Regions from separate parts of the Bartonella sp. SL317 genome, predicted to be linked through region 1. Evidence: predicted binding sites of a transcription regulator. Region 1 holds the regulator's gene; the other holds the start of a gene.
The links. The regulator HrcA, encoded in region 1, represses chaperone genes, less so after heat shock. The targets are predictions, from matches to a motif close to GTTAGCACTCNCNNNNNGNGAGTGCTAAC.
Positions count from the first base shown of each region.

Region 2: a site for HrcA is predicted at 5,967-5,995, ahead of groES (co-chaperone GroES). Genes of this name have one in related genera too.

Region 1 is NZ_CM185144.1:922,504-930,410, forward strand. It holds gene hemW (radical SAM family heme chaperone HemW) at 1-569, opposite strand, end outside; gene rdgB (RdgB/HAM1 family non-canonical purine NTP pyrophosphatase) at 566-1,213, opposite strand; gene hrcA (heat-inducible transcriptional repressor HrcA) at 1,724-2,794, shown strand; gene grpE (nucleotide exchange factor GrpE) at 2,921-3,589, shown strand; gene thpR (RNA 2',3'-cyclic phosphodiesterase) at 3,679-4,218, opposite strand; gene AC6ER9_RS04275 (HPr family phosphocarrier protein) at 4,838-5,134, opposite strand; gene AC6ER9_RS04280 (PTS sugar transporter subunit IIA) at 5,151-5,549, opposite strand; gene AC6ER9_RS04285 (HPr kinase/phosphatase C-terminal domain-containing protein) at 5,685-6,149, opposite strand; gene AC6ER9_RS04290 (sensor histidine kinase) at 6,173-7,907, opposite strand, start outside.
Region 2 is NZ_CM185144.1:526,752-534,658, reverse strand. It holds gene AC6ER9_RS02565 (disulfide bond formation protein B) at 402-971, opposite strand; gene AC6ER9_RS02560 (YqaA family protein) at 984-1,589, opposite strand; tRNA gene AC6ER9_RS02555 (tRNA-Leu) at 1,799-1,883, shown strand; partial or broken gene AC6ER9_RS02550 (lyase family protein) at 2,607-2,912, opposite strand; partial or broken gene AC6ER9_RS02545 (hypothetical protein) at 3,139-3,394, opposite strand; partial or broken gene AC6ER9_RS02540 (hypothetical protein) at 3,527-3,841, opposite strand; gene AC6ER9_RS02535 (hypothetical protein) at 4,019-4,165, opposite strand; gene fumC (class II fumarate hydratase) at 4,428-5,816, opposite strand; gene groES (co-chaperone GroES) at 6,046-6,342, shown strand; gene groL (chaperonin GroEL) at 6,405-7,907, shown strand, end outside.

The sequences.
Region 1 (7,907 bases):
AGGGAAAGATGGTCTGCTGCCAAATCAATGGCTTGTACAAGTTCAGATTTCCATTGTTCAAGGGTTTGTTCGGGGCGAGCATAAATGAGATCAAAGGATAAACGTGGAAAAATTTTTCGTGCTAAAGCAATGGCACAAAGAGCTTGTTCCACATTATGGAGTCGGCCAAGTTTGCGTAATGCTTTATCATTGAGCGCTTGTATCCCTAAAGATAAGCGATTAACACCCGCAGCACGGTATCCATGAAAGCGCTCTGCTTCCACACTGGATGGATTAGCTTCTAATGTAATTTCAACTTTATCATCAAGTATCCATTTCCTTGCAAGTGCCTGCAAGAGGGCATCAACAGTTTGTGGCTCCATAAGAGAGGGGGTTCCCCCACCAATAAAAATACTGGTAATATGACGGGGGCCTATTTTATGGTATTGCGTTTCTATTTCGCGCTCAAAGGCGGTGACAAAACGTGGTTGATCAACACCATGGATGCGAACATGTGAATTAAAGTCACAATAGGGACATTTAGCCGCACAAAAGGGCCAATGAATGTAAATGCCAAAAGGTTCATTCATGAGAATGCCAGAAGGTTTTCTGCCAAAAGTTTAAAAGCTCGTGCGCGATGTGAAAGAGGGGGAATGTCATTGTTTTGCCAGCCGTGCTTTTGCTCTGTTGACATTTCTCCAAAGGTATTTTCATATCCATCTGGTAAAAAAATAGGATCAAAGCCAAAACCTTTGTCTCCTCGTGGAGGCCAAATGAATGTTCCTTCAACGCATCCACGGAAATAATCTGCATGTTTATCAGGCCATGCAATGCAAATGACGGATATAAAACGGCATTTTCGTTGATTTTTTCCTCTCGCTCCGACTTTTTGGAGTTCATCTTCTATTTTTTGCATTGCTTTTGGAAAATTACGTGTACCATCGGCTTGAATTGCCCAATCGGCTGTATAAACGCCTGGTGCCCCATCCAATGCATCCACCTCTAAGCCTGAATCATCAGAAAGAGCAGGCAGTCCTGTCTTTTTTGCTGCTGAAAAAGCTTTAATATAAGCATTTTCTTCAAATGTTGTTCCTGTTTCTTTTGGTTCTGGCAAGTCAAGCTCTTTTGCTGATTGTATTATTAAACCGAAAGGCGCAACCAAATTAGTGATTTCATGTAATTTACCAGCGTTATGTGTAGCAATGACAAGTTTTTTATCTTCTATGCTTCTCATATAGATTTCTCCAAAAGTGAAAAGGGAACTACTGTTATACTAAAAATCAGCTTAAAAATTCTTATGACATACATTCTTATCGATTTTACATGATGAGATTTTTTACATGCTTTATGATATTTTATTCAAATAAAATTTTACTTTGTGAAGACAACGATTGAAAAGACACGAGAGAGGCTCTTTTTTATGAAAACCTTTATTTTTATGAGAGCCTTTTTATGGGAGAAGTCCAATTTTCTATTCCCAGTAGTTTGTAAACAATTCAGATTCCCTTAGCAAGTCCTTAAAAAAGATCAATTCCTATCTTAAATACCCAATCACATATTCTAAAAAACACCTCGCGCACAATTTATATATTTATATGCCTTATATCAACATTCTAAAAGATGGTGTTTTACGGCTCAATAAAATAATATATTTTTATACTTATACTACTTTAGACTATTTGACCAAAGCTTGGCAAAAATTATATAAGAGAAGAGTGTTTTTAAAAGTAGTGAAACAATTGTGATGAAGCACAAACCTATTGATAATGAATTTAAATATCTTGATGAACGTTCGCGTGATATTTTTCGCCATATTGTTGAAGCCTATCTTAATGATGGTGAACCTGTAGGGTCACGCAATCTTTCGCGACTTTTGCAACAAACACTGTCCCCTGCAACGATTCGCAATGTGATGAGTGATCTTGAACATCTTGGTTTGATTTATGCACCGCATGTTTCTGCGGGGCGGATGCCTACACAATCGGGTTTACGCTTTTTTGTTGATGCATTTATGGAGGCGGGTGATTTGCCAAACGAGGAGCGGGAAAATATTGAAATGCAAGTCAAAGAGGCAGGTCATGCGCAATCGGTTGAACATTTTCTTGTTCAAGCAAGCCGAGTTCTTTCAGATCTCTCCCGTGGGGCAGGACTTGTGCTTGCAACAAAACAAGAAGGAACATTGAAACATATTGAATTTGTGCGCCTTGATAGGGAGCATGCTCTTGCTGTTTTAGTAACTCAACAAGGTGAAGTTGAAAATCGGATTGTTCATTTGCCAGAAGGAGTAACGCATGCACAATTGACAGAAGCAACGAATTTTCTCAATGCGCATATTCAAGGACGTACATTGAATGAAGCTAAAGGGGAAATTGCTCGTTTATGTGCAGAGACACAAGCTGCACTTGATGATTTATCGCATCATCTTGTTGAAACAGGATTAGCTCTTTGGGGAGGAGAAGGGGCGGATCATAAAATACACCTCATTGTTCGTGGACGCAGTAATTTACTTGAAGATATGAAAGCAGAAGAAGATTTAGAACGATTACGCCATTTATTCGATGATCTTGAAACACGTGAGAGTATGGCACAACTTCTCGATTTAACGGATGCGGGTTCAGGGGTACGAATTTTTATTGGTTCAGAAAATAAATTATTTTCACTTTCTGGTTCTTCTTTAGTCGTAGCACCTTATCGTGATTCACAACAAAGAGTCATTGGTGCTTTAGGCGTTATTGGTCCTACACGACTTAATTATGCAAGGATTGTTCCCATGGTTGATTATACAGCTCAGCTTGTGTCACAGTTATTACGTTAAAATGATGCAGTTTAAGTATTTGTACTATAAAAGCTCATTATATTAATATACATCAATACCCCTTGATTTTTGTCTGTAAAATTTCGATATCGAAAATAACAAATCTTATGAAGGAATAGAATTTTTATGTCTGATGAAAAAAACAAATTTACTGACGCTTCATTTGAAAATTGTGATTTAAAAAATCCAGCTGATCGTAATACACTTAAACAAGCAGCGGATGAGCTTTTAAAAACACATAAAACAGAAGCACATGAAGACGTTGAAGAAGAAAGTAATGAGATTGATCCTTTAGCATCTTTGCAGAATGAAAATAAAGAGCTGAAAGATCAGCTTTTACGTCTTGCAGCAGATATGGAAAATCTTCGACGTCGCACAGCGCGTGATGTAGCAGATGCGAGGGCTTATTCCATTGCTAATTTTGCACGGGATATGTTATCTGTTTCTGACAATCTCAATCGTGCTTTGGAAGCAATTCCAGAAGGTGCACGGGAAAGTGATGCTGGTTTGAAATCATTGGCAGAAGGTGTTGAAATGACTGAACGTGCCATGATGGCAGCCTTAGAACGTCATGGGGTACAGAAAATTCATCCAGATGGGCAAAAATTTGATCCTCACTTTCATCAAGCGATGTTTGAAATTCCTAATGCCGATGTCCCCGATAACACTGTTCAACAAGTGGTTCAGGCTGGTTATATTATAGGAGAAAGGGTTTTGCGTCCAGCTATAGTAGGTGTGGCCAAAGGAGGAACAAAAGAAGCTGCTGTTGAAACTGATTCGGCTTCACATCAATAATCAGACTCCAATGTAAAATGCAGCATTCTCCGCAATTTTGCATGTATGGGGTCTTTTTTCAAAGATAAAAGGGTGTTACAAACACCCTTTTATCTTTGAAGTGGCCAGTTTCCTTTTACAAGATACCTAGCATCGCTTGAAGGAGATGGCGATGAAAATAAAACAAAGTGATCGACCTCAAAAGGAGAAAATGATAAATTTTTTCGAAAGAGCAGATAAGGAACAAGGTCTTCAGGTTTGGTATCGCGCAGCCGCGCAAGGGTAATATGTGGAATAAATTGCCTTTCATCAGGCGTTAAACCTAAATGACTGCGAATACATTGCATCTTTTCGTGTAAAAGGTTGAGAGCCTCACAAGGTTTAATGCGAATAACAAGAGAGGGGGAAGCGTTTTCTGAACCAAAAATATCAAAACCTTCTATTTGTAACATAAAAAGAGGGAGCTTTATTGTGTCAAAGGCGTATATAAGGGCATCTGCTGTCGAACTTTCAACTTCACCGAAAAAAGACAAAGTGACGTGAAAATTTTGCGGATTAACCCACCGTGTATTTGGTAAGCCATTTTGCAACGCTATCAGTTGTTGTGTTGTTTGTTGAGGAACCTGAAGAGCACTAAATAGACGACCCATAATATTATCTCCTTATAATAACAAGATGCTATCCCAAGTGCAATGACGGATAAATTGAAAGTGAAGAATGCCACAGAAGATAAGGCAATAGTGTAAAAAAAGAATGTCTAAAAAATGCTTACCATTATTATGAACGCACAAAGCTCATTCTTTAAGAAGATGGTTGTGATATCGATAAGAATTGCATTTTCATGATATGCATCACAATGATGGGTAGTTGAAAATTATTTATGTATTGTGAAAAGCTATAAAGTTAATAGAAAATAAGAAAGTTGATTGATTTCTGATTTGTGAAATTATCTTGATATTTCTTTTATTTAAAAGCAAAAATAGTCAATACAAGTAAGAATCCTCGTTTTTGTAAAGATCTAAATCATACGCTTAAGTTGAGTAACAGTCGTAATACGCAAAAACAATCTAAATTGACTAAATAATGTTAGGAAAGAAAGCAAAAAATTCTGCATAATTTAATTATGATAAGCTGTTACATTCATAAAATTGCACCAATCTACAGTTGATATGAATATTAAAATAAAAATGGAAAAAGCAATTAAAATTCAAAATAATTATGGAAGGTTCTTATTCTCTAAGGATTATTATTTTTTTATGGTGAGAGGCACTAGTTTTCTTCTCCAAAATTGTTATTGATGAGCTTTTCAAGAGCATTAAGAGCATCTGTTGCTTCTGGTCCCCAAACACGAACGGTGAGGTTGCAACCGGACGAAGCTGCGAGCATCATAAGCCCCATAATGGATGAACCACCAACGATTTTTCCATCCTTTTCAACTTCAACAGTGACATTAAAATTGTCAACAGTTTGTACAAATTTTGCAGAAGCCCTTGCATGCAATCCACGTTTATTACAGATATTGAAATGACGGCTTATTTGAGAGGGTAGGGTATCTTTGGAAAGCATCAGTATTTATCATCCGCTATAAAGTCATACTTGGTACACTAATATATTTACGCCCTGCTTCTTGTGCTATTCTTAATGCGTCTGATAATGAGATATCAGGACATTTCCGAATCGAAATCAATTTAATAAGCATGGGCAAATTAACTCCTGCAATCATTTCAACACGTCCTTTTTCAATAGCAGGAATAGCTATATTTGATGGTGTTCCACCGAACACATCTGTTAATATAATGACGCCATGATCTGTATTTGTATCGGTTACTGCGGCTATAATATCACCTCGGCGTTGTTCTATATCGTCATCAGGATAAACGCATATTGTTGCGAACTTTTCTTGTGTTCCAACAACATGTTCCACGGCATGTAAAAATTCGACAGCCAGCTCACCGTGCGTTACAAGCACGAGTCCAATCATTTACGCAAACTCCTGTTAACTCATAAGATCCAACCATATTGGTGGGAAAGATATTGTACAAGGCTTTACCTTGCTGCCAAGAAAAATTTGCAAAAAAAAGGCAAAAACTGTGATTTTTTTATCTTTAGAAAAAAATTAGACAGTTTTGCGCCATATTTTTCTAAATAAAAATGCTTCAATAGCTTGACAAATGGCTGTACAATCGGCTTCACGAAGAGAGGGAAGTTTTAAAAGAGGAATGTGCAAATCTTCAAATTGAAAAGTTTTATTTGTGGAAAAACGTTCATATTCAGGACCGATAGAAGCAACACAATCGATGATTGTATTTCGTTGAAATTCTATCGTATAAAGACCAACACCACGAATCTCGATTCCGCCTTCTAAGTTATCAGGGGTGTGTCCGTGAAGTTTTCCATTTTCTGTGCGCAGTATTGTATAATCATCACTGATAAGTTTTGCGTCACGTTTTGACCATTCAGCGCGGTCGAGCAGAGAAAGAGTGATGGTTGATTTCCCTGATCCCGATGGACCTATAATTAACAGCCCCTTTCCTCCCAGTTGCAGGCAATTTGCGTGGAGTATTTTACATTTTGTTTTCATGTCTTTTACTTTAGATAAAAGATTTATTTCACAAGGGGAAGCATAATAATAAAACGTGCACCAGTTTTACATTTTCCAAGTTTTGGATCAATAATATTTTCGGCTGTAATTATTCCATTATGGGCCTCGATGATCTGCCGACTAATAGAAAGACCTAGTCCAGAATTTTGTCCAAAAGCATCTTCGTTTGGTCGATCAGTATAGAAACGTTCAAAAATGCGTTCAATATTTTCTGAACGAATGCCAGGGCCATTGTCTTCAATAGTTAAAATAAGAGTTGAAGCATGACTTTTCATAGTGATGCAAATTTCACCACGATTATGGGGAATAAAGGAACGAGCATTTTCAAGAAGATTTGAAATAACTTGTCCCAAACGGAGTTCATGTCCCAACACAAGATAAGCTTTTCCATAAGGACGTGGGATAATATTAAGGCTTACTTCAATGGTTTGCGTATTACGGTATACTTCTTGAACAGCATGCACAAGACTTTCCAAAAGAGGTGTCATATCAACGATCTCTGCGGTTTCTCGTGCAAGCTCTGCATCGAGCCGCGATGCATCAGAAATATCCGTAATCAACCGATCAAGACGGCGCACATCATGTTGAATAATTTCAAGCAATTTTTCTTGTGCTTCTTCACTTTTAGCGAGAGGGAGGGTTTCAACAGCACTGCGTAAAGAGGTGAGGGGATTTTTTAATTCGTGGCTTACATCAGCAGCAAAGCGTTCAATGGCTTCAATACGCATATAAAGGGCATTGGTCATGTCACGAATAGAGGTTGAGAGATGACCAATTTCATCTTCACGCATTGAAAAATCAGGAATTTCTATACGACGATTATTGCCATTACGTACTCGGTTAGCAGAAGCAGATAATTTGCTTAATGGATGGGCAATCGTATGGGCTAAAAAGAGCGAAAGAACTAAAAGTACGCTGCCTACAACGGCAAAAACTTTAAATATAACCAGTCTTTCCCCCTTTACAATGTTATCAATATCGGAGCCAGTGGTTGAAAGAAGAAGGGCGCCAACCACTGCACGATAGCGTTGAACAGGAACGGCAACAGACACAGTGAGTTGGCCTTGTCTGTTGCGTCTTTTTTCCGTAGCAATAGATCCGTTTAATGCTCGGTATACTTCTGGATAAGCAATGCCACTGGTTTTTGTTTGTTCTCTGTCAAGAGCAATATCTTTATCATAAAATGTCTTTGAATACCATGAAGTCAGGCGCTCCCACATGTTTTGTTCTGTTTTCAGTGGGGGTAAATCATAGCTAAAAACTTCTCCACTAGAATAAAGAACACGCGAATCAAGAAGTAAAGTAGCATCACGATCATAAATACGTGCTCTTGTCGTGTTAGGTGTGATGAGACGTCGTAAAAGAGGGGCAATTTGTTCAGAGTTAATGGGGAAATCCCAAGAGTCGGTTGATTGGGGGGTGGGTGTAATGCTTTCACCGGTTTGTAACTCTAAGAGTTTTTGGGGGTCAATAAGGATAGAATTTGTATCTACTGTTGCAGAAGCAGCAATAGCTCCCGCAATAATTTTTCCTTGGGTACATAAACTTTCAATTTTTGCTTCAATTAAACCATCGCGAAATTGGTTAAGGTATAAAATGCCTGTAACTAGAACGGCAAGGGCAGCAATGTTTAATATAACAATGCGGCGTGTAAGACTGGAAAAAAGCAATTGTCTAAAGAGACGCTGTATTTGAAGATACAAACGAGCACACATAAGAAATGGTATTGAGGGTATA
Region 2 (7,907 bases), 400 kb from region 1:
CATTTAATATTTATCGGTCTTTATCGGTCTTCTCACTTACTTATTTGATCGCTTTTTCACCGCCGGCTTCTCTCAAAATATTGCTGATAAGTACAAAGAAGCAAAACAATAAAATACAGATATTCGTTGTTTTTATTGTTTTTCCTTCCTTTGGAGAGGAAGCTATTAATAAAAATCATTCAATCTGCAAATGCATGAAAAGAAAAATATAGGGATAAAGTTGTTGCATTCGTTGTAAAGTGGGGGGAATTTTGATGTGTCGATGATGTTCATGGAGGCGTGTTAAGGAGATAATTTTTATATTTGATATTTTTGTATTTTGAGGGCTTTATGCTGAGTATCTTTTGCTTGTGGAGACTATGGATACCTAAAAGCAAGGATGCTGTGTGGGGATGATTAGTTTATGTCTTGTACACTGAAAGAATGCCTTTTGAAGCAATATAGAGGCTCATAAGGGTGAACAAGAGACTGGCAATAACATTCCAACCAGCAAATGAGAGAAAAAGAAAACGCATAGAGGCTTCAGAACAAGAAGGAGGATGAATGTTGTTTAATTGGTTAAGCAGTTGATTAATGTTTGAGGTTTTTCGCACGGCGTTTAAACCACAACTAAGCGGCGCTTCCCAAAAGCCATATTCAATACCGGCATGATAAATGGCTAAAACAAGGCTGATGCTCATTAAAACAAAAACACATAAAAATAAAAGTTGTATCCAAGAAGGCATACGAAAAAACCATGCACCAAAACCTGCTAAGAGCAAAAATGGTATAGCACCGTAATAGGGAAAACGCTCTATGAGACATAAATCGCAAGGCATATAGCCGCCAATATGTTCAAAACCAAGAGCAAGACCTACCGTGGTAGACAAGCAAAAAGCAAGAAAAAAAGCCCATAAACTTTGTTCTTTTCTGCTGGGTTCAAAATGAAGATGCTTATTTAAAAGTGGATGGGAAGACAAAACACATGCCATTGAGTTTGTTCCTTACAAAAGCTGTTTGTTAAAAAAAGTGATGAAAATCCCATAAATCAAAAGAAGGCTAACAAAACCAAAGAGAATAATCCATTTGAAATGTTGTTTTAAAAAATTCATTGCACTTTGTCCAAAATGTTTAATAAACCACGCGAGAAGATAAAAACGAGCACCACGAGAAAAAATACAAATGAGAATGAAAAGTTCAAGATGTACACTCATCACACCGGCCAAAATTGTGACAATTTTGATGGGGGGAAGATGAAAAAAACCGGATGTTATCAGTAAAAGAATCAGAAATTGTAAAGTTGCACTATTTTTCAGAGATTCAAAACTTTCAACTTTACCGTAAATTTCCAAAATGGGTTTTGCAAGGGTGTCATAGGCAAAATGTCCGATAAACCAACCTGCAATGCCTCCTAAAACAGAACAGGTCGTTGCAATCAAAGCATAGCGATAAACCTGCTTTTGACGGATAAGCAGCAGCGGGATGTATAAAACATCAACGGGAATTGGAAAAATAGAACTTTCAATAAAAGCAATGAAACCAAGCCAATGTGGCGCTGTACGTCGATTTGCTAAAGAAATCGTCCAAAGCTTTAATTTATTTAATATCATGCGTTTTTTATAAATTTAAGAGGTAAAAACTTTACAAATGTGTTTTCTATAAGTTCGATAAAGAAAATATTCCATAAAACAGAGAAGAAAAAGAGAGAAATTCTTAAAAAATGAGAAGTCTACTGTTGACGAATCTGTTCTTCTTCATATAGTGCAGAGAAATAATCGACAAGTGTGTCTTTTATAGCTTTAGTCTTTTATAGTTATGTGCGGGTGTGGTGGAACTGGTAGACGCGCCAAACTCAAAATCTGGTTCCGAGAGGAGTGTCGGTTCGAGTCCGACCACCCGCACCACTTATCAATTTTCTACAATATAGCGTGATGTCGTTGCTTATCTCGTTTCCTTTATAAGTCATTTTTTTATTTACTTAACTGCTTTTTATATACAACCTTGATATCTGATGATATCTGCCAAAAGTACAATGCAAAAGGTGATTTAAAAAGTGAGTAGGAAAAAAAGAACGCATGATAGCTTATTTGTCTTAAAAAATTTGCCTCAAGGTAGACAAGGTAAATATGCCGATAAAGCAGACTATGGCTTATTAAAACCATATCATTTTCATGTATACTTTTATCTTATTATGACGCACACGATTAATTTATAAAACATGGGGATTTATAAAATGTTGGTCTATAAGGAATGTTCACTGTTTTTCCTTTTGAAGGAAGTCCCCAGATAACATGAGATTCTCTCATTTTTTAATCTGTTTATCGTCAATCAACCAACACCATGTCTCTTGTGCGTTACGACAAGCTAAATGAGCTGCGTGGCGTAAAAATATCCAATAAAATGCCTATAATCAACCGTTGGTCCGCAAAACTGGAGGCTAAGATGCGTAATGGTGTCGTTTTTTTCAATACACCTTCCTTCACAAGCCTCAGCTTGAACAAACCGAAGCAAAAGTCTCCTTCTCGAAGTTATAAAGCTATATGAGAGAGATTTAAAATGAGAAAATCTTACGGTGTCTTGGTGTCTTATTCAAATTAAATGCGATATTATCATTATAAATCAATGTCAGGCATGATAGAAGAGCCGAGCTCATTTTCAGGCAGGCTTAATTCACCTAAGCTGGAATGGGGACCGGAGCCTAAAGGCCGAATATCATTGGCAAATTTAAACAGATTCGCGGCTCAAGCATTTAAGCTTGCGTGGCAATGCGCAAGAGCACCATGATGGGGCCAAGCGCTTTAAAATTTATTGTGCGCCGTCTTAAAGGATATTTTTGTGAGGGCACTGATTGTTTTTAGCAAATTGTTTTTAGCAAAGGCAATATCAAAGCTTGTTCGAGCGTTGAGTCCTATTCGAATAGCTGTTGCTTCTTGGGTGAAATATTGGTGGGATGGAGATGAGTGTTTAAAATGAACATTGTGGGTTATTATTATTGGGGGCTCATCAGGGCATTATAAGAGTACCATAGGAGCGCTCATACCCCGATGTTTTTTATGAACAAGGTTAGAGAGGTTTTCCTCTTCTTTAATTGGGCTCTTTATTATTGGGGCGCGATCATCTTTTTTAAGGTCAACCAGACGGTCATAATCTTCTCCTAAAAACACCGGCTTTTAGGGCTTGTGTGCGCAAAGTTGTCTCATTTTTATGGGCAGCTTTGGCAATTTCAGCGGCTTTTTCATAACCAATTTCTGGGGAAATTTTGGGGGAAAGAGCTGCTTTCTGGGGCAAGGGTTGCTCCTTACGTGCGTGAGCATTCCTATGAGTGCGTGAATATGAACACGATTGGCATGCAAGTCCTTAGCCAAGTCTTTGGGACGCAATGGAGATCAAAAGAACGCATGCAATTATTTTCAAGTGGGGTGATGGGGAGTGTTTAAGAGGAGAGTTAAAAAATGAATACTGTGGGCTATCATCATCGGGGCGTGGTGCCCCGATGTTTTTTATGAACAAGGTTAGAGAGGTTTTCCTCTTCTTTAATTGGGCTTTATTATTGGGGCGCGATCATCTTTTTTAAGGTCAACCAGACGGTCATAATCTTCTCCTAAAAACACCGGCTTTGAGGGCTTCGGTGCGCAAAGTTGTATCATTTTTATGGGCAGCTTTGGCAATTTCAGCGGCTTTTTCATAACCAATTTCTGGGGCAATTTTGGGGGCAAGAGCTGCTTTCTGGGGCAAGAGTTGCTCCTTACGTGCGTGAGCATTCCTATGAGTGCGTGAATATGAACACGATTGGCATGCAAGTCCTTAGACAATTCTTTGGGACGCAATGGAGATCAAAAGAACGCATGCAATTATTTTCAAGTGGGGTGATGGGGAGTGTTTAAGAGGAGAGTTAAAAAATGAATACTGCGGGTTATCATCATCATCGGGGCGTGGTGCCCCGATGTTTTTTATGAACAAGGTTAGAGAGGTTTTCCTCTTCTTTAATTGGGCTCTTTATTATTGGGGAGCGATCATCTTTTTAGGGTCAACCAGACGGTCATAATCTTCTCCTAAAAACACCGGCTTTGAGGGCTTGCGTGCGCAAAGTTGTCTCATTTTTATGGGCAGCTTTGGCAATTTCAGCGGCTTTTTCATAACCAATTTCTGGAGCAATTTTGGGGGCAAGAGCTGCTTTCTGGGGCAAGAGTTGCTCCTTACGTGCGTGAGCATTCCTATGAGTGCGTGAATATGAACACGATTGGCATGCAAGTCCTTAGACAATTCTTTGGGACGCAATGGAGATCAAAAGAACGCATGCAATTATTTTCAAGTGGGGTGATGGGGAGTGTTTAAGAGGAGAGTTAAAAAATGAATACTGTGGGCTATCATCATCGGGGCGTGGTGCCCCGATGTTTTTTATGAACAAGGTTTAGAGAGGTTTTCCTCTTCTTTAATTGGGCTCTTTATTATTGGGGCGCGATCATCTTTTTGGGGTCAACCAGACGGTCATAATCTTCTCCAGAAACACCGGCTTTGAGGGCTTCGGTGCGCAAAGTTGTATCATTTTTATGGGCAGCTTTGGCAATTTCAGCGGCTTTTTCATAACCAATTTCTGGGGCAAGGGCTGTGACCAACATCAGTGAGCGCTCCATGAGTGCGTGAATATGAACACGATTGGCACGTAGTCCTTGGACGCAATGGAGATCAAAAGAGCGCATGCAATCCCCAAGAAGGGTAATGGATTGCAAGACATTATAGCCAATAAGAGGTTTATAAACATTGAGTTCAAAATGCCCTTGACTTGCAGCAAAGGTAACGCTGGTGTGATTGCCAAAAACTTGGGCTGCAACCATGGTCATGGCTTCACATTGGGTGGGGTTGACCTTGCCAGGCATGATAGAAGAGCCGGGTTCATTTTCAGGCAAGCTTAATTCACCTAAGCCGGAACGCGGACCAGAGCCTAAAAACCGAATGTCATTGGCAATTTTAAATAGATCTGCGGCTAGAGCGTTTAAGCTGCCATGGAAATGCGCAAGCGCGCCATGATGGGCAAGTGCTTCAAATTTATTGGGTGCCGTCTTAAAGGATATTCCGGTGAGGGTGCTGATTGTTTGAGCAAAGGCAACATCAAAACCTTTCGGGGCGTTGAGCCCTGTTCCAACAGCCGTTCCACCTTGCGCCAGCATTTGAACATCGGCAAGGGCTGTTTCAATACGCTGAAGACTGGCTTCTAGAGCAACCCGATAACCTGAAAATTCTTGTGCAAGCGTTAAAGGCGTTGCATCTTGTGTATGGGTGCGGCCAATTTTAATGATATCGGCAAATTCTTCTTCCTTTTTCTTTAAAGTGGAAATGAGTGCTTCAAGAATGGGAAAGAGATGTTGGCGCGTCTGCAATGTGGTGGCAATGTGAAGTGCCGTGGGAAAAGAATCGTTGGAGGATTGACTCATATTGACATGGTCATTGGGATGAACGGGCTTTTTACTTCCCAACTTTCCCCCCAAAAGCATGCTGGCATGGTTGGCAATCACTTCATTGACATTCATATTGCTTTGCGTACCAGAGCCTGTTTGCCAAACAGAAAGGGGAAAATGCTCATCAAAAGCGCCAGAAAGAACTTCATCGGCGGCGGTAACAATGGCTTTTCCAATGTTTTGCGGAAGTTTGCCTTTGTCCATATTGACAAGAGCTGCGGCTTTTTTGATAAGGCTTAAGGCATAAATAATGGCAAGAGGCTGCTTTTCACTGCCAATATTAAAATTATGCAGAGAACGTTCAGTTTGTGCACCCCAATAACGATCTTGGCGTACCGCAATCGTTCCAAAGCTATCCGTTTCCTGACGTGTTTCAACCATGATTAAGATCCTTTTTTGTTCACGGGTTCTTAAAAAAGCTAAATAACGCGAAAGTGCAAGAAGAAGCAAGATGTTGAAGCTTTATTTAAGAGAAATTATTTTATGGCTATCCTTGACATTGAGAAAGGCCGATTTTATATCTTGGATGGTGTTAGCACTCACATGTATAGAGTGCTAGCAAGAACTTTTAAGATTAATGCAATTATGTTCAGTTTTAAGGATTTAAAACATGGCTAATATACAATTCCGCCCGCTTCACGATCGTGTCGTTGTCCGTCGGGTTGAATCTGAAAATAAAACCGCTGGTGGGATTATTATTCCTGATACAGCAAAAGAAAAACCACAAGAAGGCGAAGTTATTGCGGTTGGCAATGGTGCTCTGGATGATAACGGAAAGCGCGTGCCTTTAGAAGTCAAAACAGGAGACCGTATTTTATTTGGAAAATGGTCTGGAACTGAAGTCAAGATTAATGGCGAAGACCTCTTAATCATGAAAGAATCGGACATTATGGGAATTATGGGCTAATTGAGAGGCGCTCAGTTTTTCATTCTTGTACTATTGTGAAAAAAACTCCAAGGAGAAATTAAATGGCTGCTAAAGAAGTCAAATTTGGCCGTGAAGCGCGTGAGCGTTTGTTGCGTGGTGTCGACATCCTTGCTAATGCGGTTAAGGTGACACTCGGTCCTAAAGGACGCAATGTGGTGATTGATAAATCATTTGGTGCGCCGCGCATCACAAAAGATGGTGTATCCGTTGCAAAGGAAATCGAACTGGAAGATAAGTTTGAAAATATGGGTGCGCAAATGTTGCGCGAAGTTGCGTCTAAAACCAATGATATTGCTGGTGATGGAACAACAACAGCAACAGTGTTGGGACATGCTATTGTGCAAGAAGGGGTTAAAGCTGTTGCTGCCGGTATGAACCCAATGGACCTTAAACGCGGCATTGATGCTGCTGTTGATGAAGTGGTGGCTAATCTTTTCAAAAAGGCTAAAAAAATCCAAACTTCAGCAGAAATTGCACAAGTGGGAACCATTTCCGCAAACGGTGCGGCTGAAGTTGGTAAAATGATTGCTGATGCCATGGAAAAAGTAGGCAATGAAGGCGTCATTACCGTGGAAGAAGCAAAAACTGCTGAAACGGAATTGGAAGTCGTGGAAGGAATGCAATTTGACCGTGGCTATCTTTCTCCTTACTTTGTCACGAATGCGGAGAAAATGGTTGCTGATCTTGATGATCCTTACATTCTTATTCACGAAAAGAAACTGTCTAATTTGCAATCCTTACTTCCAGTTTTGGAAGCGGTGGTTCAGTCTGGAAAACCCCTTCTTATTATTGCTGAAGATGTGGAAGGTGAAGCTTTGGCAACGCTCGTGGTTAACAAATTGCGTGGTGGTTTGAAAATTGCGGCTGTAAAAGCACCTGGATTTGGTGATCGTCGTAAAGCGATGCTTGAAGATATCGCTATCTTGACATCTGGGCAAGTTATTTCTGAAGATGTGGGCATTAAGCTTGAAAATGTCACTTTGGATATGCTTGGACGGGCAAAGAAAGTGAATATTTCTAAAGAAAACACCACCATTATTGATGGTGCTGGACAAAAGGCTGAAATTAGCGCACGCGTTAATCAGATTAAAGCGCAGATTGAAGAAACAACTTCTGACTATGATCGTGAAAAATTGCAAGAAAGACTAGCTAAATTGGCTGGTGGTGTTGCTGTTATCCGTGTGGGTGGTGCAACAGAAGTTGAAGTGAAAGAAAAGAAAGACCGTGTCGATGATGCGTTGAATGCAACACGGGCAGCTGTAGAAGAAGGTATTGTTGCTGGTGGTGGTACCGCATTGTTGCGTGCTGCAAGTGCGTTGACCGTTAAGGGAAGCAATCCTGACCAAGAAGCCGGTATTAATATCGTGCGTCGTGCTCTCCAAGCACCAGCCCGTCAAATTGCAACCAATGCCGGTGAAGAAGCAGCGATTATTGTTGGCAAGGTGTTGGAAAATAATGCTGACACATTTGGTTACAATACCGCAACCGGTGAATTTGGTGATTTGATTGCTTTGGGAATTGTTGACCCTGTGAAAGTGGTACGT